Rhodopseudomonas palustris: one gene and its partner. Each later gene encodes a partner of the first gene's protein in a complex. Links are inferred from orthologs where the notes say so. Each region holds a gene or a part of one and is shown on either strand. Other genes may lie near its edges.

The links.
Region 2: the proteins of uvrA (region 1) and mfd are in contact, whole or in part, in a crystal structure (PDB 4DFC), measured with the Escherichia coli proteins. The link is inferred for Rhodopseudomonas palustris from one-to-one orthologs.

The regions. Positions count from the first base shown.
Region 1 is NZ_CP019966.1:3,100,773-3,115,423, forward strand. The notes cover bases 643-4,233. They hold uvrA (excinuclease ABC subunit UvrA), read left to right. Parts: upstream 643-1,021; coding sequence 1,022-4,033; downstream 4,034-4,233. Other genes in these bases: RPPS3_RS14485 (outer membrane protein), read left to right, coding at 643-711; RPPS3_RS14495 (hypothetical protein), read left to right, coding at 4,039-4,233. Outside these bases: more of RPPS3_RS14485, read left to right, coding at 1-642; more of RPPS3_RS14495, read left to right, coding at 4,234-4,284; RPPS3_RS24645 (HNH endonuclease), read left to right, coding at 4,313-5,053; RPPS3_RS14505 (hypothetical protein), read left to right, coding at 5,196-5,570; RPPS3_RS14510 (ion transporter), read left to right, coding at 5,674-6,450; RPPS3_RS14515 (DUF3828 domain-containing protein), read left to right, coding at 6,488-7,042; RPPS3_RS14520 (GNAT family N-acetyltransferase), read left to right, coding at 7,312-7,602; RPPS3_RS14525 (PaaI family thioesterase), read left to right, coding at 7,735-8,142; RPPS3_RS14530 (DUF3597 domain-containing protein), read right to left, coding at 8,212-8,622; RPPS3_RS14535 (DUF2189 domain-containing protein), read left to right, coding at 8,979-9,875; RPPS3_RS14540 (DUF1127 domain-containing protein), read left to right, coding at 10,375-10,527; methylenetetrahydrofolate--tRNA-(uracil(54)-C(5))-methyltransferase (FADH(2)-oxidizing) TrmFO, read left to right, coding at 10,665-12,101; RPPS3_RS14550 (phytoene/squalene synthase family protein), read right to left, coding at 12,240-13,109; RPPS3_RS14555 (Mth938-like domain-containing protein), read right to left, coding at 13,106-13,489; protein translocase subunit SecF, read right to left, coding at 13,650-14,651. UniProt on the Escherichia coli protein: The UvrABC repair system catalyzes the recognition and processing of DNA lesions. UvrA is an ATPase and a DNA-binding protein. A damage recognition complex composed of 2 UvrA and 2 UvrB subunits scans DNA for abnormalities.
Region 2 is NZ_CP019966.1:2,941,310-2,956,488, forward strand. What follows is about bases 7,353-11,471. They hold mfd (transcription-repair coupling factor), read left to right. Parts: upstream 7,353-7,752; coding sequence 7,753-11,271; downstream 11,272-11,471. Other genes in these bases: RPPS3_RS13715 (succinate dehydrogenase assembly factor 2), read left to right, coding at 7,466-7,756; RPPS3_RS13725 (hypothetical protein), read right to left, coding at 11,388-11,471. In the rest of the region: bifunctional UDP-N-acetylglucosamine diphosphorylase/glucosamine-1-phosphate N-acetyltransferase GlmU, read left to right, coding at 1-494; glmS (glutamine--fructose-6-phosphate transaminase (isomerizing)), read left to right, coding at 621-2,447; RPPS3_RS13695 (DUF502 domain-containing protein), read left to right, coding at 2,722-3,516; RPPS3_RS13700 (LysR family transcriptional regulator), read right to left, coding at 3,608-4,498; RPPS3_RS13705 (phenolic acid decarboxylase), read left to right, coding at 4,593-5,111; ATP-dependent DNA helicase RecG, read right to left, coding at 5,210-7,312; more of RPPS3_RS13725, read right to left, coding at 11,472-12,620; RPPS3_RS13730 (class I adenylate-forming enzyme family protein), read right to left, coding at 12,669-14,204; RPPS3_RS13735 (extracellular solute-binding protein), read right to left, coding at 14,209-15,179. UniProt on the Escherichia coli protein: Couples transcription and DNA repair by recognizing RNA polymerase (RNAP) stalled at DNA lesions. Mediates ATP-dependent release of RNAP and its truncated transcript from the DNA, and recruitment of nucleotide excision repair machinery to the damaged site.

The DNA of each region.
Region 1 (14,651 bases):
ATCGCGCTAGGCGCTGCGCCGGCGATGGCTGCCGATCTCGCGGCTCGTCCTTACACCAAGGCACCGCCGATCGTTGCCGCGGCTTACGACTGGTCCGGCTTCTACGTCGGCGCCAACGGCGGCTGGGGCACCAGCCGCAATTGCTGGGATTTCGCAGGCACCACTGCGCAGCCGCTCGTGTCGAACCTGGGAGAGGGGTGCCACGATGCCTCCGGCGGTACTGTCGGCGGACAGATCGGTTACAACTGGCAGGTGGGGACGTGGGTGTTCGGCGTCGAAGCGCAGGGCAACTGGGCCGATTTCAAGGGATCAAATGTTAGTCTGCTCGTCGTTCCAGGGACAACCAACGATACTAAGATCGACGCCTTTGGACTCTTTACGGCGCGTGTGGGCTACGCGTGGAACAATGCACTGCTCTATGTGAAGGGGGGGGCTGCGGTCACAAGCGACAAGTACACCGTTTATGGCAACAGAACGGGTGCGATTACAGACACCGCTAGTGAAACGCGTTGGGGAGGAGCGGTAGGGGGCGGTTTAGAATACGGCTTCTCACCAGCATGGACCTTTGGTGTCGAGTACGACCACCTATTCATGGGTAGCCGAGACATTACCTTTGCGACGACTTCGATCGACCGTATCAAGCAGGACGTCGACGTCGTCACCGCCCGCATCAACTATCGCTGGGGCGGCCCGATCGTAGCGCGCTACTGAGCTTCGCGTCGGCTGATTTCAGTCGCGCTTGCGGAAGGCCGGCCTTGCGCCGGCCTTTTTGCTTTCGAATCGATGCAGCAGCTTCGCGTCGGCCGCGGCAGATTGCGTAGACAGCATCGTCCCGGCTCGGCCTCAGCGGAACCCAGCCACCCACGCCCTTATCGCCAACAATCCGGTTGATGGACGCCCGCAGCCTCTGGCAATCGCGTCGCGTTCTTCCTATGTTCCAGGCTCAGCCCCAACCGGCGCCAGCCCCGGACGCTCCGGCGCGCGCCCCAACCGGCGCGTTGTCGCGCGTCTGGACACCCGCATGGACGAAGTGATCAAGGCCAAGCGTCAGACCCCCGCGGCCTCGAGCCGGACCGCCATTACCATTCGTGGCGCCCGCGAGCACAATCTCAAGAACGTCGACGTCACCATCCCCCGCGACAAGCTGGTGGTGTTCACCGGCCTGTCCGGCTCCGGCAAATCGTCGTTGGCGTTCGACACCATCTATGCCGAGGGCCAGCGCCGCTACGTGGAGTCGCTGTCGGCCTATGCCCGGCAATTCCTCGAGATGATGCAGAAGCCGGACGTCGACCAGATCGACGGCCTGTCGCCGGCGATCTCGATCGAACAGAAGACCACCTCGAAGAATCCGCGCTCGACCGTCGGCACCGTCACCGAGATCTACGACTACATGCGCCTGCTCTGGGCGCGCGTCGGCGTGCCCTACTCGCCGGCGACCGGCCTGCCGATCGAAAGCCAGACCGTGTCGCAGATGGTCGACCGCGTGCTGGCGATGCCGGAAGGAACGCGGCTGTATCTGCTGGCGCCGGTGGTGCGGGGCCGCAAGGGCGAGTACCGCAAGGAGCTGGCCGACTGGCTGAAGAAGGGCTTCCAGCGCGTCAAGATCGACGGCGCGTTCCACGAGCTCGCCGAGGCGCCGACGCTCGACAAGAAATTCCCGCACGATATCGACGTCGTGGTCGACCGCATCGTGGTCCGTCCCGACATCGGCCAGCGCCTCGCCGAAAGTTTCGAGACCGCGCTGAAGCTGGCCGAGGGGCTGGCGGTGATCGAGTTTGCGGACGCGCCCGCCGCGCCGCCGGCGGCTGAGCCCGGCCACGACGACGTCGAAGGCAAAAAGAAAAAGGCCGACAAGAAGGTCGCAAAGATCCACGATAAGAGCGGTGCCGAGCGCATCCTGTTCTCGGAGAAGTTCGCCTGCCCGGTGTCCGGATTCACCATTCCGGAGATCGAGCCCAGGCTGTTTTCCTTCAACAACCCCTACGGCGCCTGCCCGGAATGCGGCGGCCTCGGCATCGAGCAGCACATCGACGCCGATCTCGTGGTGCCCGACAAGGAGCTCAGCTTGCGCAAGGGTGCGATCGCGCCGTGGGCGAAGTCGTCCTCGCCGTACTACCTGCAGACGCTGACCGCGCTCGGCAAGCACTACAAGTTCACGCTCGACACCAAGTGGAAGGACTTGCCCAAGAAGGTCCAGAACGTGCTGCTGCACGGCTCCGGCGACGACGAGATCAAGTTCTCCTACGAAGACGGCGTGCGCTCCTACGACACCAAGAAGCCGTTCGAGGGCGTCGTCACCAATATCGAGCGCCGCTTCCGCGAGACCGAGAGCGAATGGGCGCGCGAGGAGCTCGGCAAGTATTTCTCCGACGTGCCGTGCGACGCCTGCCACGGCCATCGCCTCAAGCCAGAGGCGCTGTGCGTCAAGATCGGCGGCAAGCACATCGGCGAAGTCTCCGAGCTGTCGGTCAAGGCGGCCGGCGACTGGTTCGCCAAGGTGCCGGACGTGCTCAACAAGCAGCAGAGCGAGATCGCCGTCCGCATCCTGAAAGAGATCCGCGACCGCCTCAGCTTCCTGCTCGACGTCGGCCTCAACTACCTGACGCTGTCGCGCTCGTCCGGCACATTGAGCGGCGGCGAAAGCCAGCGCATCCGCCTCGCCTCGCAGATCGGCAGCGGCCTCACCGGCGTACTCTACGTGCTCGATGAGCCGTCGATCGGCCTGCACCAGCGCGACAACGCCCGGCTGCTCGACACCCTTAAGCGGCTGCGCGATCTCGGCAACACCGTCATCGTCGTCGAGCACGATGAGGACGCCATCCGCCTCGCCGATTACGTGCTCGACATTGGCCCCGGCGCCGGCGTCCATGGCGGCCACATCGTTGCGCAGGGCACGCCCGCCGAGATCATGCGCAATCCGAAGTCGCTGACCGGCAAATATCTCACCGGCGAACTTGACGTGCCGGTGCCGGAGCGACGGCCGCCGAACCATCGGCGCACCATCAAGCTGGTCAATGCTCGCGGCAACAATCTGAAGAACGTCACCGCCGAAATCCCGCTCGGCCTGTTCACCTGCGTCACCGGCGTCTCCGGCGGCGGCAAGTCGACGCTGCTGATCGACACGCTGTATCGTGCGATCGCCCGCAAGCTGAACAACGCGTCCGAGCCGCCGGCGCCGCACGACCGCATCGAGGGCCTCGAGCACATCGACAAGATCATCGACATCGATCAGTCACCGATCGGCCGCACCCCGCGCTCGAACCCCGCGACCTACACCGGCGCGTTCACGCCGATCCGGGAGTGGTTCGCTGGCCTGCCGGAATCCAAGGCGCGCGGCTATGAGCCCGGCCGGTTCTCGTTCAACGTCAAGGGCGGCCGCTGCGAAGCCTGCCAGGGCGACGGCGTCATCAAGATCGAGATGCACTTCTTGCCCGACGTCTACGTCACCTGCGACGTCTGTAAGGGCAAGCGCTACAACCGCGAAACGCTCGACGTGCTGTTCAAGGGCAAGTCGATCGCCGACGTGCTCGACATGACGGTCGAAGAAGCCGCCGAGTTCTTCAAGGCGGTGCCGCGCGTCCGCGAAACCTTCAAGACGCTGCAGCGCGTCGGTCTCGACTACATCCATGTCGGCCAGCAGGCCACCACGCTGTCCGGCGGCGAAGCCCAGCGCGTCAAACTCGCCAAGGAGCTGAGCAAGCGCGCGACGGGGCGCACGCTCTACATTCTCGACGAGCCGACCACCGGGCTGCACTTCCATGACGTCGCGAAACTACTCGAAGTGCTGCACGAACTGGTGGCGCAGGGCAACACGGTGGTGGTGATCGAGCACAATCTCGAAGTCATCAAGACCGCCGACTGGGTCATCGACCTCGGCCCCGAAGGCGGCGACGGCGGCGGCGAAATCGTCGCCTGGGGCCCGCCGGAAGACATCGTCAAAGCGCCGCGCAGCTACACGGGCAAGTTCCTGAAGCCGGTACTGGAGAAGAAGGGGCCGGTGCGGAAGCGGAAGGCGGACGAGGCGGCGGAATAATATCGATGGGTCGCAAATTTCATTCATCGGAGGCGACGGTGACCCGTTTGTCGAAAGAGTTCATCCACGAAGGTCGTTACTGCGCCGAGATTCAGGTCGAGTTGATCGATGATCATACCGCATGGTCTCCGTACTTGCCGCCTGCGGAGGTAGGAAAGTTAGAAAACGTCCGCGAGGCCCTGCGACGCGGCGACTTGGTCGAAGCCGCAAAATATGGACTTGTGTTTGAATTGACGCCGACGACGGACTGATTGATCAAAGCAGTGGAGCGAATATGCGATGTTCAAGGCTGATCAAATGCTGGGTGATCTGGATCAGCGCCTAACACAACTCGCCACACCTAGGACTGATTGCTTGTATTACGCAATCACAATCACCGCTGAAGACGATGGTCGCATCATCTTCGGCACACAATCCCAATGGGCGGGATGGGCCAATTTAGAGCGACGCGAGGAACTGCGGCAAGCGCGGTTGGTGTATCCGAAATTCGTTGAACTATGGCAACATCTCAACCAACCGTATGCGGTCATCCACACTCTGGAAGAAATAGAGCTCTTTCTACTTGGCGGAGGAAACGCCATCGTCGAGGAGAACCTGGGGCGATCCGTATTTCAAAGACTTCTTGCCGCCGAAGCCGTTGTTCCTCACGGCGAGGCCGGCTTCGCCTCTTTGAACCTTCTTCCAAAGACAGCCTTCCGACGCGCGCCAACTCCAAAAGTCCGAATGCAGGTCCTTAAGCGGGATAGGCGCAGATGCCGTATATGCGGTCGTAATCCCGACGATCATTTAGATCTCGTGCTCCATGTCCACCACATCAGACCTTGGGAAAATGGTGGTGTTACCGACCCTGCGAATTTGATCACTCTCTGTCACACCTGCCATACTGGGCTTGTGCCACACGAAGATCATAGCCTCTTCTCATATCTGCGCTCTAAGCCGGAAGATCTGATCGATGAGCGGCTGAAAGATTTGTGGCGAGGGATCATGAATTATCGCAAACTTGGGTTCTGCTCGGCGTAGCGTTGGTCAACACGAACGAAGCGACGCCCCGAACTTTGACCTTGGCCATAACGCTAGGCTCCCGGGCGCTACGGGTGTGGTCCGCCTTCGTGTTCGATCTTTGAGTCGCCCTTGCCACTACACCTGCTCTAAGCTCCGGCCCATGCCCCGCCTCACCTCCCTCACCCTTATCGTCGCCCTCGCCCTGCTCCCCGCCGCCAGTTCGGCCGCTTCGCACAAGAAGCACGCCAAGCGGGCGCAGGGGTATGGCTTCCTGCCCGGCTATGTGCAGCCGCCGAACAATGCTGTGCCGCTGTACATGCAGAAGCTGTCGCCGGCGCAGCGCGCGCTGCTGCGGCCGAAGCGGCCATGGTACATCGATCCGACGCCGGACTATTATCGCTGGAACGGTCCCTGGAGCGGTGAGTGGCGCTATCTCGGCCGCGCCGGCTTCTATCGCGGGCGTTACAACGGCGGCAGCTTCGGGCCGTGCTGGACGCAGACGCCGATCGGGCCGATCTGGAATTGCGGGAAGTAGAGCTGTCCGTCCTCATCCTGCGCGCAGTGTAATTGGCCGTCGCCGATCCGTTGGCCACTCCGCCCCATTGCCTCCGCTGCCCCTCCCAGGCCAATAATCGGTCATGACGCTGCACGATGTCCGACTCGCCGTTCGGCGGCTGTATGACGGCGCGACGCCGCGTGGGGTGGCGTTCCGCTACGGCCTGCTGGCGTTCGACGTCGTCACCATCCTGTTCATCGTCGGCACGTCGTTTCTGCCGCCCAATCCGATCGTCGAGGCGCTCGATACCGGATTCGGCGTGCTGATCCTGGTTGACTTCCTGGCGCGGCTCTATGCCAGCCGCAGGCCGATGCGGGAATTCGGGCGGCTCGCGACCTGGACCGACCTGGTGGCGATCGGCTCGTTTCTGGCGCCGCTGCCCGGAGAGGGCGCGGGCTTCCTGCGGATCCTGCGCACGCTGCGCGCGTTCCAGGACTATCAGATGCTGACCCGGCTGCGCAGCGACAGCGCCTTCTTCCGTCACCACGAGGAGGTGGTGATCGCAGTGGCGCGGCTGGCGGTGTTCATCTTCGTGATGACGGCGATCGTGTTCGAGACCCAACGTTTCAGCAATCCGCAGATCGCCAACTACGCGGACGCACTGTACTTCACCGTCACCGCGCTGACCACGACCGGGTTCGGCGACATCACCCTGCCCGGCACGCTGGGGCGGATGATCAGCGTGGTGATCATGATCTTCGGCGTCACGCTGTTCTTCAATCTGGCGCGGGCACTGATCAGTCCGAACAAGGTGCGCTTCCCCTGCCCGGTGTGCGGGCTGCAGCGCCACGATTCCGATGCGGTGCATTGCAAGGCGTGCGGCACCGTGCTGAATATTCCGGATGAGGGCCGCGACTGAGCCGGTGCCGCGATCCTCGCTGCCGACAGGATCCGCCATGCTCATCCGCCGCTCCGCCTTCGCTTCACTCGCCTGCCTCGCCGCCGCCGTCGCCCTGCCCGCTGCCGCGCTTGCGCAGGCGCCGGCCCAGCCAGCCGCGGCGTCTGCAGCCAAACCGGCCACGGCCGATCCCGCGGCCCTGCTGACGCGGCTCTACAAGGCGGCCGCCAAGGACAATGCCGGCGGCGCCTTCGTCAACAACGCCAAGGAGCGCGGCAAGTATCTGTCGAAGTCTCTGGCCGCGCTGTGGACCAAGGCCGAGGCCAAGGTGCCACAAGGCGAGATCGGGCCGATCGATTTCGATCCGGTGAGCAATTCGCAGGACCCGGACATCAAATCGTTCGTCATCAAGACCGAGAGCCAGGACGATGCCCGCGCGACGCTGGCCGTGGCGCTGATCGGCAGTCAGTCGCGCAAGGTCGCCGCCGACGGCGTGATCCGTTACGAGCTGGTGCGCGACGGCACATCATGGCGGATCGACGACATCCGCGGCAGTGTCGACGATCAGGCGTGGTCGGTGCGGCAGATGCTCGAGGCGTCGCTGAAGAACTAATCGAAGCTGCCGGCGTTGCAGCTCCGCGCCATGACGATCCTGGTGCGGTGACGCACGCAGCTGAACGCCGTCGCCTCCGGGATTGTCCGGGTTGCGCGGCGCAGCGCGGTGTGGCCTTACCCTCCACACCATCCATCGTGGCCTGCGTCGCAACGACGCCGCGCTTGCCACCTCGCCGTCCCCTTGACTTCAACGGGGCCGGCATCACCTTGACAGCCAACGGCACACGGCTCCTGCCGCGCGCCGGACATTGAACACGAGGAGACGCTATGAGCGGGACCACAGCCGCGGCCAGCGTGCGCGACAACAAGGCGCTGAACCGCTTCGAACTCGACGCCCATGGCGAGATTGCATTCGCGAATTATCGCCGCACCGGCGGCCGCGTCGTCATCACCCACACCGAGACTCCGCCGCCGCTGCGCGGCCGCGGCATCGCCTCCAATCTGGTGCGCGGCGCGCTCGATCTGATCCGTGCCGAAGGTGCCAAGGTCAGCGCCGGCTGCGGCTTCGTCGCCGACTATCTCGACGCTCACCCGGAATACGCCGACCTCACCGCGTGACGACTTGGCCGGACCGTTTGCGACGGTCCGGCGATTGCCCGCCGCCGCGCGCTGTGGCATCGGTTCCACCGCGCGCGGCCCGCCGGTTCATCCTGTGACCTCCTGCGGCCGCGCTCCGCGCAGGAGCCGCCAATGACTGTGTCACCGCCGCCGGGCTTTCAACCGTTCGCCGTTCAGGACGGCTATATCGGCACCAACGGCCCGTATTACTGGCGGCAGAGCGGCGACAGCCAGCCGGAGTTCGGCTTCCTCAGCGACGATCGCCACGGCAATCCCAACGGCGTGCTGCACGGCGGTGCGCTGCTCGGCTTCCTCGACACCATTCTGGGATTCTCGGTCGTGCTCGCAGGGCAGCGGCGCTGCGCGACGGTGTCGCTCGACAGCCGCTTCATCGCCACCATCGAGCCGGGCGGCTGGATCACCGGCCGCACCACCATGAAGAAGCTGTCGCGCAGCCTCGCCTTCATCGACGCCGAAGCACTCGCCGGCGACAAGCTGCTGGTGACCACCAGCGCTGTGTTTCGAATCTTCGAGTCGTAAAGCAACCGGCGCGGCCACGCCGTGCCGCAAGCGAGCGGCACGGCTCACCATCCAAGATGCCGTGTGGGATCAGTGCTTGATCTCGGGCGGCAGCTTGCCGCCGTTGGCGACCAGCCGGCTCATCACCTGCTTGTGCAGCCAGATGTTCATCGACGCCGAGTCATTCATGTCGCCGCTATAGCCGAGCTCCTTGGCGAGCTCCTTGCGGGCCGACAGGCTGGAGTCGATATCGAGCGCCTTCATCAGATCGACGATCGAAGTCCGCCATTCCAGCTTCTCGCCTTTGGCTTTGACGGCCTTGTCGAGGATCGGTGCGACGTCGACCGACGGTGCGGCCGTCGGCTGCGGTGCAGTCGGCGCCGGCGCGGTGCCGGCGCCAGCGGTCGTTGCCGGTGCCGGCGCGGGCGCGGCTGCGCCACCTGGCGCCGCAGCGGCGCTGTCGCCGAAAATCGCGCTCATGATCTTCCCGAAAATGCTCATGCTGTCTCCCCCTGTTGCGATGCCACGCATCGTCCGCATCAACAGCGCTGACGCCATCTGGGTTCCGCGCGCGGATCACTGCAGAGCGTACCAGCAGAATTGAGCAAACGTGTAGTGACCAAAATCTCGTCGCACTGCAGCATCGAAAGCTCACCAAAGCTTGAGCAACGACTGCTGATAAGCGGCGTTAGGATACCTTCACAGGTCGCGGCAAGCTCGGGTCACAGGACCAGTTCGTTCGTTGCTCTCGCGTCTGGCTCCTTCTGATCGTTCGTCTCCGCGCAAGAAGCGCCCGGCCCGCCGTCATGGCGTAACGGCCGGTGATCACCACTGTCGAACATGGGAGGACGCTACGCATGGCTACGACCTATTCTTCTGCTCCGTCCGCCATCGCTGCGGACGAGGCCACCCCCGCAGTCCACCGCATCGGCTTTGCCGATCTCGGCGCCGCGCTCCGGCAAGGCTGGGAGGACTTCAAGGCGGTGCCGAGCCACGCCGTGATGCTGGTGCTGATCTATCCGGTGCTGGGCCTGGTACTGGCGCGGCTGGTGCAAGGCTACGCGGTGCTGCCGCTGCTGTTCCCGCTCGCTGCCGGCTTCGCGCTGCTCGGCCCGTTCGCCGCGCTCGGTCTGTATGAGCTGAGCCGGCGCCGCGAGCTTGGCGAACCGGCGTTCGCATCGGATGCCTTGGCGGTGCTGCGGTCACCATCGCTCGGCGCAATGCTCGGCTTCGGCGCGATCCTGCTGGCACTGTTTCTGGTGTGGCTCGCGGCGGCGCAGGCAATCTACGTCGCGCTGTTCGGCTATGCCCCGGCGGCTGCGATCCCCGACTTCGCCCGGCGCGTGTTGAGCACGCCGGAGGGGTGGAGCCTGATCCTGGTCGGCTGCGGCGTCGGCTTCCTGTTCGCACTGGCGGCGCTGTGCCTCAGCGTGGTGGCGTTCCCGATGATGCTGGACCGGCATGCCGGGATCGGCGACGCCATGGCCACCTCGCTCCGGGTGGTCGCGGTCAACCCGCTGCCGATCGCCGCCTGGGGCGCCATCGTCGCGCTTCTGCTGGTGGCGGGCTCGGTGCCGGCCTTCCTCGGGCTCGCGGTGGTGATCCCGCTGCTCGGCCATGCCACCTGGCATCTGTATCGCAAGGCGGTCGAACCGAACCCCAATCCGCCGCGATTGCCGCCGCCCAGCCCGCTCAAGCGGTCGGCAGCTGATTTCCCGGCCAACCTGCTGCAATGGAAGCGCAACGGGACCTGAGCCGACTCATCGGCAAGCTCCCCACCTCGGCCGCCGATCGTTCTCAGAGGTCGGCGGCCGTTTTGTGCATTGCGGCAGATCAAATCCATCGATTCGCCATGAATACTCATTCACGACCTCCGTATTTATGCGTATAGTGCATGGGAGCGGACCGAATTGTCCGAACGTCTTAACTCGGACGGCGGAGCTGACCGGCACTAGATTTCCGGTGGAAAGTCTCAAGCGGCGGAGAGCAGGGTTAGATTGCGCTGAAAATGCACTATATTTCAGCTCGGAAGGCCCCGAGGCGCGAGGTCAGCAGGTCCCCCGCCCCAAGCTGCGAGCAGATCTCGGAGGCCGAGCCAGCGCAGAAGGGTTAATCATTCCTTCCCGATGGTATGCATCCACGGATTAGCTGCGGTGCAGCATTTACGCTGCTGGATTCCCGACTCGTCGCCTATATTCCTTTCGACGCTTCGGTTCTTCCGAAGAACTGAATCGTGGACAAGGAGACCATCCCATGCTGCTTTCGCTCATCCGCGCGATCCGCGCGTTCCGGGACTACCAGCGCAACGTCGCTGAGCTGTCCCAGCTTAGCGATCGCGAACTGGCCGACATCGGACTTGACCGTTCGGACATCCCGCGCGTCGCTTCGGGTCACTACAACGGCTGACCCGACCGCCTGTTTCTGCCTTCTACGGCCAACGCCCGCCTCCTGGCGGGCGTTGTCGTTTGTGGAGAAGAGTCGGGCAGTTCCGCAGCGTCGCAAACGGGATTTGCCCCGCGACCGAAACAAGCTAGCTGTAGCCGATGACCAGCAGCACCCCCTCCGCCTCACCCGTCGTTCACATCATCGGCGCCGGCCTCGCCGGCTCGGAAGCCGCGTGGCAAATCGCCCGCGCAGGTGTGCGTGTGGTGCTGCATGAGATGCGGCCCGTCCGTACCACTGAGGCCCACAAGACCGATGGTCTGGCCGAGCTGGTGTGCTCGAACTCGTTCCGCTCCGACGATGCCGCCAACAACGCGGTCGGGCTGCTGCATGCCGAGATGCGTAAGCTCGGCTCGTTGATCATGCAGGCGGCCGACGCCAACCAGGTGCCAGCTGGAGGCGCGCTGGCGGTCGACCGCGATGGCTTTTCGGCCGCGGTCACCAAGGCGCTGGCGGAGCATCCGCTGATCGAGATCTGCCGCGAAGAGATCGATGGCCTGCCGCCGGAGGAATGGGCCAGCGTTGTGGTCGCGACCGGCCCGCTGACCTCGGCGCCGCTCGCCGACGCCATCCGCAGCCTCACCGACGAGACTGCGCTGGCGTTCTTCGATGCGATCGCGCCGATCGTGCACCGCGACTCGATCGATATGTCGGTGGCGTGGTTCCAGTCCCGCTACGACAAGGTCGGCCCCGGCGGCACCGGCGCCGACTATCTGAATTGCCCGATGACGCGCGAGCAGTACGACGCCTTCGTCGACGCGCTGATCGAGGGCGAGAAGGTCGACTTCAAGGATTGGGAAAAGGACACGCCATATTTCGACGGCTGCCTGCCGATCGAAGTGATGGCCGAGCGCGGCCGCGAGACGCTGCGGCACGGGCCGATGAAGCCGGTCGGCCTGACCAACCCGCACAACCCGACGGTCAAGCCCTACGCCATCGTGCAGCTCCGGCAGGACAACAAGCTGGGCACGCTGTACAACATGGTTGGCTTCCAAACCAAGTTGAAGCACGGCGCGCAACTGCGTGTTTTCCGTACCATCCCGGGGCTCGAAAACGCTGAGTTTGCAAGGCTTGGCGGCCTGCACCGCAACACGTTTCTGAACTCGCCGAAACTGCTCGACGAAAGCCTCCGGCTTCACGCGGCGCCCCGGCTGCGGTTCGCCGGGCAGATGACCGGCTGCGAGGGCTACGTCGAATCCGCTAGCGTCGGGCTTTTCGCTGGCCTGGCCGCAGCAGCCGATGTGCTCGGAGCGCCGCTGGCTCCGCCGCCGCCGACCACAGCGCTTGGCGCCCTGCTCGGCCACATCACCGGCGGCCACATCGAAACCATCGATGCCGGCCCGCGCTCGTTTCAGCCGATGAACATCAACTTCGGCCTTTTCCCGCCGCTCGCCAACCCGCCGACCAAAGGCCCGGACGGCAAGCGCCTGCGCGGTCCGGAGAAGTCGGTCGCCAAGAAGCAGGCCCTCAGCGCCCGCGCCCTCGCCGACATCGACGGCTGGATCGCCGCGCATCTGAAGCTGCCGAAGGCGGCGTAGTCGTTCGTCGCGCGTCGCTGTCTGAAGGCGCACAAGCCTTCTCCATCATTGCGAGCGGAGCGAAGCAATCCAGAGCTTCATGCACAGCGCTGGATTGCTTCGTCGCTTCGCTCCTCGCAATGACGCGGAGAGGTCCCGTTACATACGAAACAGCTTGCTCCGGCTCGCTCGCCACAGCGTCCACAACGTCGCTAGGCGCGAGCGATCGAACGGCGTGAACGGATCGCGTTCCGGGGACGCCAGCCGGTCGAGATCGCGGCGCGCAAGCGCCAGCGGCAGGAAGGCGGGGCGTACTGAAGCCGGCAGCTCGGTCAGCTCCTGCAGCGCCTGATCGAGATGCTTGCGGGCGTCCGCAATGACATCGGCGAGCGCGGATTTCAGCGCGGGGGCCGATTGGCCGCCGAACACCTGCTCCAAGTCGCAGCCGTGCCGCTGCAGCACATCGTTCGGCAGATACAGCTGACGACGCGCGGAATCATAAGGCAGCCGCGCCACGATGCGCGCGACTCCGACCACAACTCCGGCGTGCCGCGCCACGTGATCGATCGCTTCTGCTTGCGCGCCGGTGTGGCCAAGAACGCGGGCGCCGAGCGCGAGAAGCGTCCCATCGGTCTCCACCAGATGCGGCTCGAGTACCGTCCAGTCCGGCATCGGGTCGTTATAGAGATCGAAGATGTGCGCCTCGATCAGCCGCGTCAGCGGTTCGATCCGTAGCCCGTGCTCGGCGATCGCCCGGGTCAGCTCGGCCGCGACCGGATTACCCTCGGCGCCGCCATGTGCCGACCCGGCAAGCAGATCCGTCCACCACTGCAGGCGGACCTCGCCGGGCAGCGGCTGGCTGACCTGACTGCGAACCCGCACGATCTCGGCATTGAAGGCAGCGAGCGCCAGCAGCGACCGGCGTTTCTCGGGTGGGACGAACAGCGTCGCCGCATAGCGGTCGAAGTCGGCCTCGCGCACCAAATTGGCGCAGAACGCAGCAGCGCCGGTGTCGGCCGTCTTGCTCATGGTACCGCGATCAGCGCAGCGGCGACCCGCCGCCGCTCGCCGATCATGATGTTGTAGGTGCGGATCGCCGGACCGGTCTGCATTGTGTCGAGCACGACGTTGACGCTGCGCAGCGCCTCACGCAGCTGCCGCGGCGCGATCCAGACATCGGCGCCGGTACCGACGATCAGCGTGTCGATCGCGTTGGCGTTATCGAACACGCGCTGCAGACTGTAGCGGTCGATCTGCTCCGGCTTGGTCACGTCCCAGCCCCACACCGCATCGGGCAGAAACAGCAGCGATCCCTGATGCGACATGTCGGCGAAATAGAACCCGCCTTTGCCGTAGGCGTCGACCGCGGCCATGCGGGGAAAGTGCGGAAACTCGGAGCGCTGCGCCACGAGCTAGCGTCCTGCGTCGAGCGTTGGCGTCATGCGGCGGCACCCTACAGGTTTGCGCCGCTCGGCAGCGAGCGGCGACAGCGCGTCAATGCGGTGGCACGGCAACGGTTCAAACAAGCCGGCCGGGGCTGCCTCTTGCCAGCAGCCCTGCCCGCCTGACTTACCGCTTCTTCGGCTTACCGGCCTTGGCCGGCTTGGCGGCCGGTGCGGTCGGCTCCGGATCGACAAACCGCGCCGGAACCTCTTCAGCCGCGGGCGGCGCGACCGGCTCGGGCTTCGCCGGCTTCTCAGCCGGCTCGTCGAGCCGATGGGTGCCGACGCCGAGATAGATCAGGATCGGTGCCGCGATGAAGATCGAGGTGTAGGTGCCGACCAGCACCACGCCGAACATCATCACCGCCGTGAACGAGTGGATCGCATGGCCGCCGAACAGCAGCAGCGCGAGCAGAGCCAGCGTCACGGTGACGTGGGTGATGATCGAGCGCGACAGCGTCGAGTTGATCGACTCGTTGAGCAGCTGCGGCATCGGCATCTTTTTGTAGCGCCGCAGCATCTCGCGGATACGATCGTAGATCACGACGGTGTCGTTCAGCGAGTAGCCGAGAATGGTCAGCAGCGCCGCGATCGAGGTCAGGTCGAAGTCGACCTGACTGATCGACATGAAGCCGATCGTCAGCACGATATCGTGCACGTTGGCGATCATTGCGCCGAGTGCGAACTGCCATTCGAACCGGAACCAGAGATAGACCAGGATGCCCAGGATCGCGACCATCAGGCCGAGCATGCCGAACGCGAGCAGCTCGCTCGAGACGCGCGGGCCGACCACTTCGACGCGGCGATAGTCGACCGAGTCGCCGAGCGCGGCGCGCACCTTCTGCACAGCCGCCTGCTGGGCTTGGTCGCCACCGGGCTGCTCGGCGATACGGATCAGCACTTCGGCCGGACCGCCGAACTGCTGCAGCTGCACATCGCCGAGGTTGAGCTTGCTCAGCGTGTCGCGCATGCCCGCGATATCGGCCGCACCGGAATGAGCGCGGACTTCGAGCAGCGTGCCGCCGCGGAAGTCGATGCCGAAATTCAGCCCGTGGGTGAAGAACAGCGTGATCGCGGCGATCGACAGCACCGCCGAGATCGGGAAGCTGATGCGGCGGAAGCGGGTGAA
Region 2 (15,179 bases), 150 kb from region 1 along the record:
TTGCCGACGGCGCGGTAATCCACTCGTTCTCCCACCTTTCCGAAGCAAAGATCGGCAGCAAGGCGCAGGTCGGTCCCTATGCGCGGTTGCGGCCGGGAACGTCGCTCGGCGACGGTGCAAAGATCGGTAATTTCGTCGAGACCAAAGCCGCGCAGATCGACGCCGGCGCCAAGGTCAATCACCTGACCTATATCGGTGATGCCCACATCGGCGCGTCGGCCAACATCGGTGCCGGCACCATCACCTGCAATTACGATGGATTCGACAAGCACAAGACCGAAATCGGGGCGGGCGCATTCATCGGCTCGAATTCGTCGCTAGTCGCGCCGGTCAAGATCGGTACCGGCGCCTATGTTGGCTCGGGTTCGGTGATCACCAAGGACGTGCCGGACGACGCGTTGGCAGTCGAGCGCAACGTGCAGACCGCCAAGGACGGCTGGGCCAAGCGCTTCCGGGACGCCAAGTCGCGGCATCGCAAGCCGAAGGCGCATTGAAGCCGCCGGTTTGGCTTAACCTTGTGTCAAATCGCAATAATTGTTGACTACCAAGGCTTTCACAGAAGCCGCTAGAAGTCGGGAGCGTCGGCAGGTCGCCCGGCGAACTGGGGATTATTCAACCGCATGTGCGGCATCATCGGAATTCTGGGACGTGGACCGGTTGCTGAGCAGCTGGTCGATTCGCTGAAGCGGCTCGAGTACCGAGGTTATGACTCGGCCGGGGTCGCAACGCTCGAAGACGGCGAGCTCATGCGCCGCCGGGCCGAAGGCAAGCTGAGAAATCTCGAAGCGGTATTGCAGCGGCAGCCGCTCGCCGGCCATGTCGGGATCGGGCACACCCGGTGGGCGACCCACGGCAAACCCAACGAGGCCAATGCGCACCCGCATGCGGCGTCGGGCGTCGCGGTCGTGCATAACGGCATCATCGAGAACTTCCGCGAGCTGCGTGACGAGCTCGAAGGTGGCGGTGCCACCTTCGCCAGCGAGACCGACACCGAAGTCGTGGCGCATCTGGTCAATTCGTTTCTGGCCAAGGGGCTGTCGCCGCAGGACGCGGTGAAGGCAGCGCTGCCGCGGCTGCGCGGCGCATTCGCGCTGGCCTTCGTGTTCAAGGGCTACGACGATCTGATGATCGGCGCCCGCAAGGGTTCGCCGCTGGCGATCGGCTATGGCGATGGCGAGATGTATCTCGGCTCGGACGCGATCGCGCTGGCGCCGCTCACTGATGACATCAGCTATCTCGACGACGGCGATTGGGTGGTGCTGACCCACACCAGCGCCGAAGTCCGCGATGCCAAGGGCGACGTCGTCAAGCGCGACGTGATGAAGTCGGGCGCCTCGTCGTTTGTGGTCGATAAGGCCAACTATCGCCACTTCATGGCCAAGGAGATCCACGAGCAGCCGGAAGTGGTCGGCCACACGCTGGCGCGCTATCTCGACATGGCGAGCGAGCGGATCGCGCTGCCGATGAAGCTGCCGTTCGACTTCAAGGATGTGAAGCATCTGTCGATCACCGCTTGCGGCACGGCGAACTACGCCGGCTATGTCGCCAAGTACTGGTTCGAACGTTTTGCGCGGCTGCCGGTCGAGATCGATATCGCGTCGGAATTCCGCTACCGCGAAGCGCCGCTGCGCAGCGGCGATCTGGCGGTTTTCATCTCGCAGTCGGGCGAAACCGCCGACACGCTGGCGGCGCTGCGCTACGCCAAGGAGCAGGGGCTGCACACGCTGTCGGTGGTCAACGTGCCGACCTCGACCATTGCCCGCGAGAGCGAAGTGGTGATGCCGACCCTGGCCGGCCCCGAGATCGGCGTCGCCTCGACCAAGGCGTTCACCTGCCAGCTCACGGCTTTGGCGGCACTGGCGATCGCGGCGGGACGGGCGCGCGGTACCTTGACTGATGACGACGAAGCCAAGCTGGTGCACGGCCTGATCGAATTGCCCCGCCTGATGGCTGCGGCACTGACCCACGAGCCGCAGATCGAGCGGCTGGCGCGCGACATCTCCAAAGCCCAGGACGTGCTCTATCTCGGCCGCGGTACGTCGTATCCGCTGGCGCTGGAGGGCGCGCTGAAGCTCAAGGAAATCTCCTACATCCACGCCGAGGGCTATGCCGCCGGCGAGCTCAAGCACGGCCCGATCGCACTGATCGACGAGAAGATGCCGGTGGTGGTGATCGCGCCGTATGACCGGGTGTTCGAAAAGACTGTCTCCAACATGCAGGAGGTCGCGGCCCGCGGCGGCCGGATCATCCTGATGACCGACGCCAAGGGCGCCGAGGAGGCGACCGTCGAGTCGATGGTGACGATCGTGATGCCGGACATGCCCTCGGCGTTCACCCCGATGGTCTATGCCATCCCGGTGCAACTGCTCGCCTACCACACCGCCGTGGTGATGGGCACCGACGTCGACCAGCCGCGCAATCTGGCGAAGTCGGTCACGGTGGAATAGGGCGTTCACACGCCCAGCGGCCCCTCGGCGCGAAGCGTTCGCAAGGATCTGCCGAGGCATCCGGCAAGTTGTCGCGGCCGGCCGGCTGTCCACACCCGGCCGGTTGTTGGCGGCTGCCGAAGCCCTTATATCTGGCGGCGTTGGCAGAACGCCGAAGTGCCGCGATCGAGCCTGGCCGGGTCGGATCGATCGCTTATCCCCAGGGCGCTCTGCTACAGTGAACTTCGCGTCGGGGCTTCGGCCGCGACATCCGTAGCACCGACCTGGACTGCCGATGACCGACCAGCTTCCGACCCCGACCGGTGATCTTCCGCCGGACCCGCCGCGCGGCGTGATGGGGCGTCTCCGCAATTACTTCCTGACCGGCCTGATCGTGGCAGGCCCGGTGGCGATCACGTTCTACCTGACCTGGTGGTTCGTGAACTGGGTCGATGGCTTCGTGCGTCCGTTGGTTCCGCCGGATTACCGCCCCGAGACCTATCTGCCGTTTGCTGTGCCGGGCTCCGGCCTGGTCGTGGCGTTCGTCGCCCTGACTTTGCTCGGTTTCCTCACCGCCAACCTGATCGGCCGCAGCCTGGTCGATCTCGGCGAGCGGCTGCTCGGCCGGATGCCGGTGGTGCGGGCGATCTACCGCGGCCTGAAGCAGGTGTTCGAGACGCTGTTCTCGGGCAACGGCAACAGCCTTCGAAAAGTGGGCCTGGTCGAGTTCCCACAGCCGGGGATGTGGTCGATCGTGCTGATCTCGCTGCCGCCGAACCAGGAAGTCGCGACCAAGATCCCGAGCCAGGACGAGCACATCTCGGTGTTCCTGCCGTGCGCGCCGAACCCAACCACCGGCTTCTTCTTCTACGTCCCGCGCAGCAAAGTGATCCCGGTCGACATGAGTGCCGAGGAGGCCGCGACGCTGATCATGTCGGCGGGCGTGGTGCAGCCGGGTTCCGATCCGCAGAAGAAGATCGCAGCGCTGGCAGCGACCGCGCTGGCCGCCAAGAAGGTCCGCGAACCCGGAGAGCCGGAATCGGCGTTCTCGCGCCGCCGCGTCACCAAGGCGCCCGACAAGGTCGATTAAGCTGGCGTCCGGCGGATGGGGTGACTGCGCGTTCGGGGGCGCGTCAAGGTGAGCAGATCGCCTTATTGACACCTCTGTCGCAGGACTGCGGTCACTCCGCGTGCATCATCAACGCCTCGCCGAGAAACAAGACCGCGCCGTCGGCGGACTCGTGATCGGCAAGGCAGAGGTCCAGCGGGATGCGCCTTTCTCCGCCTTCGCTCAAGGACAGCTCGACGAGATCGCCGCGTTCCAGGTCGCCTTGGATCGAGTGACGAGGCAGCCAGCTGTAGCCGAGCCCCTCGCGGACGACGCCGAGCGCGGAGTCGATCGTGCTCATGTGCCACGCTTTGCCGCCGGTCTGCCCCTTCGTGGGAGCTGACAATTCGAGATCCCGAATCTCGATCCGTAAGTGTCTCGCCAAGGTCGCCCGGCTGATCGGGCGGGTGCGATGCGCGAGGGGATGGCCCTTCGCGGCGACGGCAATGAGGTCGACATCCGCTACGCGTTTGCCATACCGCGCGCCAATCACCGGCTGGGCGATCGCGATGTCGTAAGTTCTGTCGGTCGGCTCCGGCATCGGCAGGCGGACCGCTTCACGGAGACGAACATCGACGTGCGGATGGACCTCGGCCAGGCGGCGTAAGGCGGCCAGCAGCCTGGGTTTTGGAAAGACGCTGTCGACCAAAAGCCGGAGCACTACGCGCTCGCCATGCCCCACAGCCGACGCCCTTTGTTCGATGCGCAGAAAATCGTCGATGAGGGGTTCGACTTCGGCCAGAAGCGCTCGGCCCGCCTCCGTGAGGACAGCTCGGCGACCTTCGATTTGAAGAAGCTGAACGCCCGCCGCGTGCTGCAGGTTGGTGATGGCGTAGCTGATCGACGATTGACTCCGATGCAGCGTCTCGGCCGCTTGCGCGTAGGTGCCGAGTTCGACGACCGCTCTCAATATGGCCCATTGCTCGACCGTCGTTTTTGGCACCTGGGCCACGGTCGCCTCCATCGTTCGGATTATTAGATCATAATGCACCGAAATGAAGATTTTTCATTCGATTTTTCAGATGCAATGATCCGGCAAATGCAAACAGGAGCACGATATGTCTCAGGTCAGTGAATCCCTTCATCCCGCCGAACTGGTAGATTTTGTCGGAAGCCATTTGATTTACACGTATGACAATGGCTGGCAGTACGAGCTCTACGTGAAGAACGAGAACACGATCGATTACCGGATTCACAGCGGTATGGTCGGCGGACGTTGGGTGCGCGACCAGTTCGCCCACATCGTCCGGCTGGGCGAGGGCATCTACAAGATTTCCTGGGACGAACCGACGGGAACTTGCGTCAGCGTTGCCGTCAATCTGCCCAAGCGCAAACTGCACGGCGTGATCTTCTTCCCGGATTGGATCGCGCGAGATCCCAAGAAGACGGTTTGTTTTCAGAACGATCATCTCGATGCGATGCGCGCCTATCGAGATGCCGGACCGACCTATCCCAAGCTGGTGATCGACGAATTCGCCACGATTACCTTCATGGAGCGGCGTGACCGCGACGATCAAAGCGTTATCGACTGCCCGCCGGAGAAATTGCCGTCCGGCTATGCCGATCGCCGCAACTGAACAACTGAACCTATGACGCCGGCGCTCGAGTCTGATTTTCGTAATCGGGTCGAGCGTCGTGCACGCGGGGCTGCTCACCCAACTCCCGAGATGGCCCTCTAACCGGCTCCCAGCAGCGGGATCGCTTCGTCGCGTTCGTAGAGATACAGCAGGCAGCGTAGCGCCTCGCCGGACGGGCCTTCGAGCTTGGGGTTGTCCTTCAAAATCCGCAGCGCTTCGTCGCGCGCCTGGGTGATGAGCTGGGCATGGACTTCGGAGCGGGCGATCCGGTAGCCGGGCAGGCCGCTCTGCCGGGTGCCGAGCACATCGCCTTCGCCGCGCAGCTTGAGATCTTCCTCGGCGATCCGAAAACCGTCGGTGGTGTCCCGGATCACCCGCAGGCGCGCCGCCGACAGCTCGCCCAGCGGCTCGCGATACAGCAGCAAGCACGTCGACGCCTCGCTGCCGCGGCCGACCCGGCCGCGCAGCTGATGCAGTTGTGCCAGACCGAACCGTTCGGCGTTTTCGATCACCATGATGGTGGCTTCGGGGACGTCGACACCGACCTCGACCACCGTGGTCGCGACCAACACGCTGATCTCGCCGCGCGCGAACTGGCCCATCACCAGGTCCTTGTCGCTGCCGCGCATCCGTCCATGCACCAAGCCGACCTGATGATCGCCGAACCGTTGCAGCAGCGATTCGAAGCGTTGCTCGGCGTCGGTGAGTTTGACGTTCTCGGATTCCTCGACCAGCGGGCAGATCCAGTAAACCCGCTTGCCGGCGGCAATCGCGCGACCGATGCCGTCGATTACTTCCGGCAGCCGCGTATCGGACAGCGTACGGGTGTCGATCGGCTGGCGGCCGGCGGGCTTCTCGCGGAGTTCCGAAACGTCCATGTCGCCGAAGTAAGTCAGCACCAGCGTCCGCGGAATCGGCGTTGCGCTGAGCACCAGCACGTCGACATCGGCGCCCTTGCTGGTCAGCGCCAGGCGCTCGCGCACGCCGAAACGGTGCTGCTCGTCGATGACCGCCAGCGCCAGAGATTTGTAGATCACGTCGTCCTGGATCAGCGCGTGTGTGCCGACCAAAAAATCGATCTCGCCGCTTTCGAGCCGCGCCAAGATCTCGCGGCGCTCTTTGCCTTTCTCGCGGCCGGTGAGGATCGCGACCTGCATCCCGGCGCGTTCGGCCAGCGGCGCGATGGTCTTGATGTGCTGCCGGGCGAGGATTTCGGTCGGCGCCATCAGCGCCGCCTGCTTGCCGGCTTCTGCGACCGCCGCTGCGGCCAGCAGCGCCACCACGGTCTTGCCGCTTCCGACGTCGCCCTGCAGCAGCCGCAGCATCCGCACCGGCTGGCGCAGATCTTCGGCGATCGCCGCCGCGGCCTGCTGCTGGGAGGCGGTCAGCGCATAAGGCAGCGCGTCGATGATCTTGTGGCGCAGCCGACCGTCGCCGGCGTTGCGGCTGCCGGCCGGGCGGCGGAGCTGCGCCCGCACCAGCGCCAAAGCAAGCTGCCCGGCGAGCAGTTCGTCATAAGCGAGCCGCGACCAATACGGCCCATCGGGCAGAATGTCGGTCGGCTGATCCGGGATGTGGACGTGCTTCAGCGCTTCGGCGAACGAGGGAAACCGGCAGCGCCGCAGCACCTCGGGGCTGATCCATTCCGGCAGCGCCGGCAGCTTGGTCAGTGCCTGCGCCACCGCCCGGCGCAGCGAGCCGATCGCCAGCCCCTCGGTCAGCGGATAGACCGGATCGATCTGCGGCAGCTTGGCGAAGGCCTCTTCGTCGACGACCCGGTCCGGGTGGACGATCTGCAGCGTGCCGTCGTAGAGCTGGCCGGTGCCCGAGACGTAGCGCTTGGCGCCGACCGGCAGCAGCTTCTGCACATGGTCCGGCTTGGCGCGGAAGAACGTCAGCACCACGTCGCCGGTGTCGTCGCCGGCATAGACCAGATACGGCGCGCGCGAGCGGCCCGGCGGGGGCGCGCGGTGGCGATCGACCGTCACCTCCAGGGTCACCACCGTTCCCGGCACCGCGTCGCGAATTTTCGGCCGGGCGCGCCGGTCGATCACGCTGCTCGGCAGATGCAGCAGCAGATCGGCCAGCCGCGGGGTGTCGTCGCGGTCCAGCAGATAGCGGAACAGCTTGTCCTGTTTCGGTCCGACGCCGGTCAGGCTGGTGACCGGGGCGAACAGCGGATTGAGCAGAGCAGGGCGCATCGAACCAAGCGGGTGGATGGGCGGTTGCCCGCAGGGTTGGCTGCATTTGCGGCCGATTGCAATGCGCCAGTGCGGGCTGACAGCGGCGATCCCGGTCGCTATATCAGGGCCGCCCGGCACGTCCGGGCTTTTGGCGTTGAGGTGGATTTCGACATGACGGGCACCACACGGTCGAGCGGCGGGCTCGACGACCGCCGCAAGCGGCTTCTGTTCCGCTGCTGGCATCGCGGCACACGCGAGATGGATCTGATTCTCGGCCAGTTCGCCGACGCCGAGATCGGCACGCTGTCGGAGGCGGAGCTCGACGAGCTGGAACGGCTGATCGAGGTCAACGACCACGATCTCTATGCCGCGGTCGCCGGCGGCGACACGCTGCCGGCCGAGTTTAAGGGCGGTCTGTTCGAACGGATCAAGACCTACGGCCATCAGGACGGCGCCGTATGAAGACTCCGAGCAGGTCGCCGGCGGAACAGCTTACGTCCGGCAAGGCGCTGACCTTCGCCAACGTCGCCGAAGGCGCCGAGGGGCTGATCATCGCCGATCTGGCCCGCGCGGTCGTGGCCAAGCCCAAGGCGCCCGCTGTCAGCCTGACGGTGATCTGCCGCGATGGTCCGCGGATGCAGCAGCTCGCGCGCAGCCTGGAGTTCTTCGCGCCCGATCTCGAGGTGCTGCAGTTTCCGGCCTGGGACTGCCAACCCTATGACCGCGTTTCGCCGCACGCCGGCATCCTGGCGCAGCGTGTCACCACCCTGGCGAAGCTGTCGCGCCTGACCGGCAGCGACAAACCGCTGATCGTGCTGACCACGGTCAACGCCGCCGTGCAGCGGGTGCCGGTGCGCGAGATCATCGCCGCGCAGGCGCTGTCGGTTGCGCCAGGCAACGTCGTGCCGATGGATTCGATCGTCGCCTGGCTCGAACACAATGGCTACAGCCGCGCATCGACCGTGCGTGAAGCCGGCGAATATGCGGTCCGCGGCGGCATTCTCGATCTGTTTCCGGCCGGCCTCGACCAGCCGGTGCGGTTCGACTTCTTCGGCGACCAGCTCGAATCGATCCGCACCTTCGACGCCGAGACCCAGCGCACGCTGCACACCATGCGCGGCCTGGACCTGGTGCCGGTGTCTGAATTCCAGCTCGTCACCGAGACCATCCGCCGTTTCCGCATGGGCTACGTCGCCGCGTTTGGCGCGCCGCATCCGGACGATCAGCTGTACGCCGCGGTCAGCGAAGGCCGCCGCCATCCCGGCATGGAGCACTGGCTGCCGCTGTTCCAAGAGCGGATGGACACGCTGTTCGATTACCTGAAGGGAACGCCGGTCGCGATCGAGCCGCAGAGCGAAGACGCTGCGCGCGAGCGCTTCAAGCAGATCGCCGACTACTACGACGCCCGGCGCGAAGCGATGGAGCAGCCCGGCTCCGGCGCGATCTACAAGCCGCTGCCGCCGGATCGGCTGTATCTCACCGACAGTGAATGGACCGCGCGGCTCGAAGGCGTCGCCCTGGCGCGGCTGACGCCGTTCGCGCTGCCGGACGACACCAGCGACGTGATCGATGCCGGTGCCCGTGCCGGCCGCAACTTCGCGCCGGAGCGCGCGGACGCCAACGTCAACGTGTTCGAGACGCTGGTGGCGCACGTCTATGCGCTGCAGGCTGCGCGCAAGAAGGTGGTGATCGCGCTGTGGAGCGAAGGCTCGCGCGACCGCATGGCGAGCATGCTGAAGGACCACAAGCTGGTCGCGCTCACCAGCGTCAATTCCTGGCGCACCGTGCAGGCGACGCCGCGCAACGAAACCATGCTGGCGGTGGTCGGCCTGGAGTCCGGCTTCGAGACCGACGCCTTTGCGGTGATCACCGAGCAGGACGTACTCGGCGACCGTCTGGTGCGGCAACGCAAGGCCAGCAAGAAGCTCGACAACTTCATCTCCGAAGTCACCAGCCTGTCGACCGGCGACATCGTGGTGCATGTCGAGCACGGCATCGGCCGGTTCGTCGGCCTGCAGACGCTCGAAGTCGGCGGCGCGCCGCACGACTGCGTCGAACTGCACTACGCCAATGACACCAAGCTGTTCCTGCCGGTCGAGAACATCGAACTGCTGTCGCGCTACGGCTCCGACGGCACCACGGTTGAACTCGACAAGCTCGGCGGCTCGGGCTGGCAGGCGCGCAAGGCCAAGCTGAAGAACCGTATCCGTCAGATCGCCGGCGAACTGATCAAGGTCGCTGCCGAACGGCATCTGCGCGAGGCGCCGAAGCTGCCGGTGCAGCCGCAGCTCTATGACGAGTTCTGCGCGCGCTTCCCCTACGACGAAACCGAGGACCAGCTCGCCGCGATCAACGCGGCACTCGGCGATCTGGAGAAGGGCACGCCGATGGACCGTCTGGTCTGCGGCGACGTCGGTTTCGGCAAGACCGAGGTGGCGCTGCGCGCGGCTTTCGCGGTGGCGCTCGACGGCAAGCAGGTCGCGGTCGTGGTCCCGACCACGCTGTTGGCGCGGCAGCACGCCAAGACTTTCACCGAACGCTTCCGTGGCTTCCCGGTCAATGTCGGCCAAGCGTCGCGACTGGTTTCGACCAAGGAGCTGTCGCAGGTCAAGAAAGGCATCGCCGACGGCACGCTCGACATCGTCGTCGGCACCCACGCGCTGCTCGGCAAGTCGATCAAGTTCAAGGATCTCGGCCTCGTCATCGTCGACGAGGAGCAGCACTTCGGCGTGACCCACAAGGAGAAGCTGAAGCAGCTGCGCTCCGAGGTCCACGTGCTGACGCTCAGCGCGACGCCGATCCCGCGCACGCTGCAGCTCGCCATGACCGGCGTGCGCGACCTCTCGATCATTGCGTCGCCGCCGGTCGACCGGCTCGCGGTGCGAACCTTCGTGGCGCCGCATGATCCGTTGATGATCCGCGAGGCGCTGCTGCGCGAGCGCTATCGCGGCGGTCAGGCTTTCTACGTCGTGCCGCGGATCGACGATCTCGCCGAGGTGAAGGACTTCCTCGACAAGCATGTGCCGGAGATGAAGGTCGCGGTCGCGCACGGCCAGATGCCGCCGGCCGTGATCGAGGACATCATGTCGGCCTTCTACGACGGCAAGTTCGACATCCTGCTGTCGACCACGATCGTCGAATCCGGCCTGGATATCCCGAACGCGAACACGCTGATCGTGCACCGCGCCGACATGTTCGGCCTGGCGCAATTGTATCAGCTCCGCGGCCGCGTCGGCCGCTCCAAGCTGCGCGCCTACGCGTTGTTCACGCTGCCGCAGCACAACATCACCGCGCAGGCGGAGCGCCGGCTGAAGGTGCTGCAATCGCTGGAAACGCTCGGCGCCGGCTTCCAGCTAGCCTCGCACGACCTCGACATTCGCGGCGCCGGCAATCTGCTCGGCGAGGAGCAGTCCGGCCACATCAAGGAAGTCGGCTTCGAGCTGTATCAGCAGATGCTCGAGGAGGCGATCACCAACCTCAAGGCCGGCATCGTCGACGAGCCGGTCGCCGACCGCTGGTCGCCGCAGATCACCATTGGCATGCCGGTGCTGATCCCGGAGGACTTCGTCGCCGATCTTGCGGTGCGGCTGTCGCTGTATCGCCGGCTCGCCGATCTCGACACCGACGAGGAGATCGAGAACTTTGCCGCCGAGCTGCGCGACCGTTTCGGTCCGCTGCCCGACGAGGTGCGCTATCTGTTCAAGATCGCGGCCATCAAAGCGTATTGCCGCCGCGCCAATGTCGAGAAGGTCGACGCCGGTCCGAAGGGCGTGGTCATCAGCTTCCGCGACAACGCGTTCGCGCAACCGGACAAGCTGGTGTTCTTCATCAAACGCCACGGCGAAGCCGCCAAGGTGCGGCCCGACATGAAGGTGGTGTTCTTCCAGGTCTGGGAGACGCCGGAAGAACGGCTGATGGGGACGACCGATATCCTCAAGCAGCTCGCCGACCTCGCCGAGAACCGCAAGGCGGCGTGATTTCGCCTCAGCGTCATTGCGAGGCGCGCAGCGACGAAGCAATCCAGAAGCTCCGTACACCGGCCCGTGGATTGCTTCGCTGCGCTCGCAATGACGGGATCGTCTTGGCTGGACGCCTACGACGCCGCGCGGCGGCGGTCCTGCTGCACCACGCGGGTGAGGATGGCGCGGGCGGATTCGTCCGGCATCAGGGTCGCGACGCTGACGTCGGGATCGATCCGGGCCTCGCGCCTTGCGCTGTGAGCCGTCTGCTTGATCACGCTGCTGAGCCGCCGCGCGATCGCCTGGGCGTTGCGCAGGTCAGTTGCCGCGAACACCACCAGCAGCGTGCCGTCGGTCTGCAGCGTGCCGAAGTCCATCTTGCGCATCAGCCGGCTGACGATCCGTGCGGCGTCGTTGACCGCGCGGCGATCGGCGCGGTGCAGGACGAAACGCGCGACCGACAGGCCTTCGCCGCGAGTCTGCGCCTGATACACGGCGGTCGCAAAATCGCGCTCGAACGCAGCCTCGGTGAGGAGGCCGGTGCGGGGATCGAGCAGCCCGCCGGCATCGAGCGAAGCCAGCGTGCGGGTGAGCCGGCCCTCGAAGGCGTGCTGGCGCACCAGCGGCAGCGCGGCGCCGACGATCCGCGCCGGATCGCCGTCGACGAATTCGAGGTTGGGCAGTTCGAAGCTGCCGTGCGGCGCCGGAATGCCGACCACGATCGGCAGATGCCGGAACCGGGTGTCTTCCGACAGCACGGTGAGAAAGGCATCCACCACGCGTGAGCTGAAGCCTTCGGCCAGCACGATGCCGTCGAGATCGCGGGCGTTGAGATGCTTGGCGGCGGCTTCGATCGACAGCGCGCCGACCACCCCGACCCGTTCGCCGAGCGCCACCGACAGCGCCGGATAGGCGGCGCCGCGGCCGATCAGCAGCACGGTCGCGTCCTGCAGCGGATCATGGTCGGACAGTTCAGTGAGGCCGCTCGGATCGGTCAGGCGCCGCATCGCGGTGGCGTGCAGTGTCCGCACCCGCAGCGCGGCCCGCAGCCGCGGCGCCAGATGGATCAGCTCGCGCGGATCGGCGCTGAACGGCATGACGTTGTCGGGCAGGCCGCCATCGGCGCCGATCGCGATCAGCGGCACGTAGGGCTGGAGCAAGCCGATCTGGCGGGCGAGTGTCTCAAGGGAGCCGGCGGGCGCACCGCCATCTGCGACCACGGCCGACGGTCGCAGCCGGCCAACCGCTTCGCCAGCTTCCGGCCATGCAGAAGCGAGCACTGGAAACAGTTTGGCGTCCGTCAGTGCTGCGAGGGTCGGCGAGCTTTCATCGTCGGTTACGACGAGGATAGGCGCGTGGTACGACATTCCAAGAACGGCTCCCGCGGTCGAGGCGAAAACCGTAAGCCGTCGCTGTTAATGCGGCGTCAACGTCGATGCGCGGTTTTCATCGACCTTCGGAGCATCGCGGAAGGCTTCGACCATCAAAGGGTTTAGGCCGAGTTCTGCAAGTGCTTCACGAGCTCTGGAATTGTCCTGTGCGCGGCCTGCGAGCCGATAGCCGCTAAGCCGGTCCGGCAGCGCCGTGAGCAGCGCGCCCTGGCCGAGCCGCTTCGCCCATTCCTGCAGGTCCTGGGCGAGGAAGCGATAGCCGCCGACCGCCATCACCCCGGCAGGTGGAGCGGTGATGCAGATCGAGCCGGTGGCACGGTCGAGTCGGGCCGCGTAGCCGGTGTCGACGTAGTCTGGCGGCGGCGCCATCGGGATCGAACTGTTGAGCGGCGGCAGCGGCGCATAGGCGGCGAGCGTCACCATCGGACCACGCAGCCCGAGCGTGCCCTTCGGCGTGATCAGGATTTCGCCAGCAGTCGAACCGCCGGCATGATCGCGCGGCGCGGTGTGCGGCCCCGGCATGATCGCAGCCGGAGTACCTTCCGCCGTGCGCTGGGCGCCGAACAATCCGGCTTCGCCGAACAGATAGATGTCGGTGAAGTGGGCCGGCGTGCCGATCCAGTTCGGGCTGGAGGCGACCTGCTCGGGTGCGCGCCAGAGGCCCACCACGCTGCGCAGCGACGGAGCCTGCGCTGTCAGTCCGGCTTCGCCGAGGCGGAGAGCAAGGGGCGCCGGTGCGACCAGGGCCTGACAGCCGAGGTCGACGATCTGCCGCTCCAGTAACGCGTCATCGAACGGGTGGTGCAGGGCCAGCGTGCCGCCGCTGAGCAGCCACGTCACCATAGACGAGGCCAGCCCGGCGAACGTCGCCGGCGTCTGCGCCGACAGCAGCACCGCGCCCTGCGGGATCGCGCTTTCGAGGAAGACAACCAGACCGCCTGCGATCAGATGCAGATGGCTGCGCGGGATCGCCCGGACGCCGTCGCCGGTGGTATCGAACGAGATCACCGCGGCGCGGCGGGCTTCCTGTGGTCCCGGCGCCGGCGGCAATGCGGTGGGATCTTCCATCGCGGCGTCGAGCGAGGCCATGCCCTCGGGCAGGTCATCGCCGAAGCCGCAGACATGGCGGATCGAGAAAGCTTCCGCCGCGGCGTTCATGGCCAGATCGGAGTGGCTGACGCCGTCGATCCAGCGTGTCGACACGATCGCCCGCGCACCGGTGCGGTTCAGCGCGGCGGTGAGATCGGCGTGGCGCCAGAGCTGCGGCAGCAACGCAACGACGAGACCGGCGCGATGTGCCGCCAGGACGGTGAGCGGAAATTCGATGGTGTTCGGCAGTTGCACCGCGATCACCGAATTGCTCGGCAGACCGGCGGTGACGAAATGCGCGGCCAGCGCCGAGATCGCGCGGTCGGCCTCGGCATAGGTCATGCGCCGCGGCGGCTGCCCGGTGATGCGCTGCTTGTCCGGCGGATCGATCAGCGCGATCGCATCCGGCTGACGGGCGAGGGTGCGGCGAAACAGTCCGTCGAGCGTCGGCGAGGTGTTGGGCGGGCTCACGGGATCACCTCTGCGGCGGTTGCTGCGGCGGCGGCCGATACCACCATGTTTCGGGAAGATAACCCGTCAGGGCAGTGGCCTTCGGACGTTCTAAACGATTCCAGCGCGCGATCCATTGCTCACGCACGCTGTACACAGGGACCACGTAGAACCCCGAGATCAGGACGCGATCGAGCGCGCGCACGGCGTCGACGAAATCGGCGCGGCCGCGGGCACGTAGCAGCGCCGCAAGCATCGCGTCGATCGCCGGATCCTTGGCGCCCATGTAGTTGCGGGTGCCCGGCGTGTCGGCGGCGTCGCTCCCCCAATAGAACGACTGCTCGTTGCCGGGCGACAGTGACTGGTCCCAGCGGTTTGGGATCATGTCGAAGTCGTAGGCGAGGCGGCGCTGATCGAACTGCACGGCATCCACGGTGCGGACCGACACGGTGATGCCGGCGCGCTTGAGGTCGCGGGCGAACGCCAGTGCGATCCGTTCCTGCTCCCGCGTCGTCACCAAGAGCTCGAAGGTGAGGGGCTGGCGGGTGTCGCGCTTGCGCAGCACGGTGCCGTCGAGCTGGTAGCCGGCCTGCTCCAGCAAATCGAGCGCCCGGCGCAGGCCGGCGCGGTCGCGGCCCGAACCGTCGCTCGCCGGCAGCCTGAAACTGCCGTCCAGGATGTCGGCGCGGAGCCGCGACAGATATGGCTGGAGCAGCTTGCGTTCGCCGTCATCGGCCGCGCGGCCATAGGCCGACAGCTCCGAGCCGCCGAAGAACCCCGCGGTGCGGGTGTAGAGGCCGAAGAAGTAGTTGCGATTGATCCACTCGAAGTCGAACAGGTTGAGCAGCGCCTCGCGCACCCGAACATCGGCGAACACCGGACGGCGGGTGTTGAACACCAGGGTGTCGGTCGGCTCCGGCGTGCCCGGCTTGATCGCGTCGCGGATCACGTCGCCATGCCGTGCGGCGGGGAAGTCATAGCCTTCGCTCCAACGCA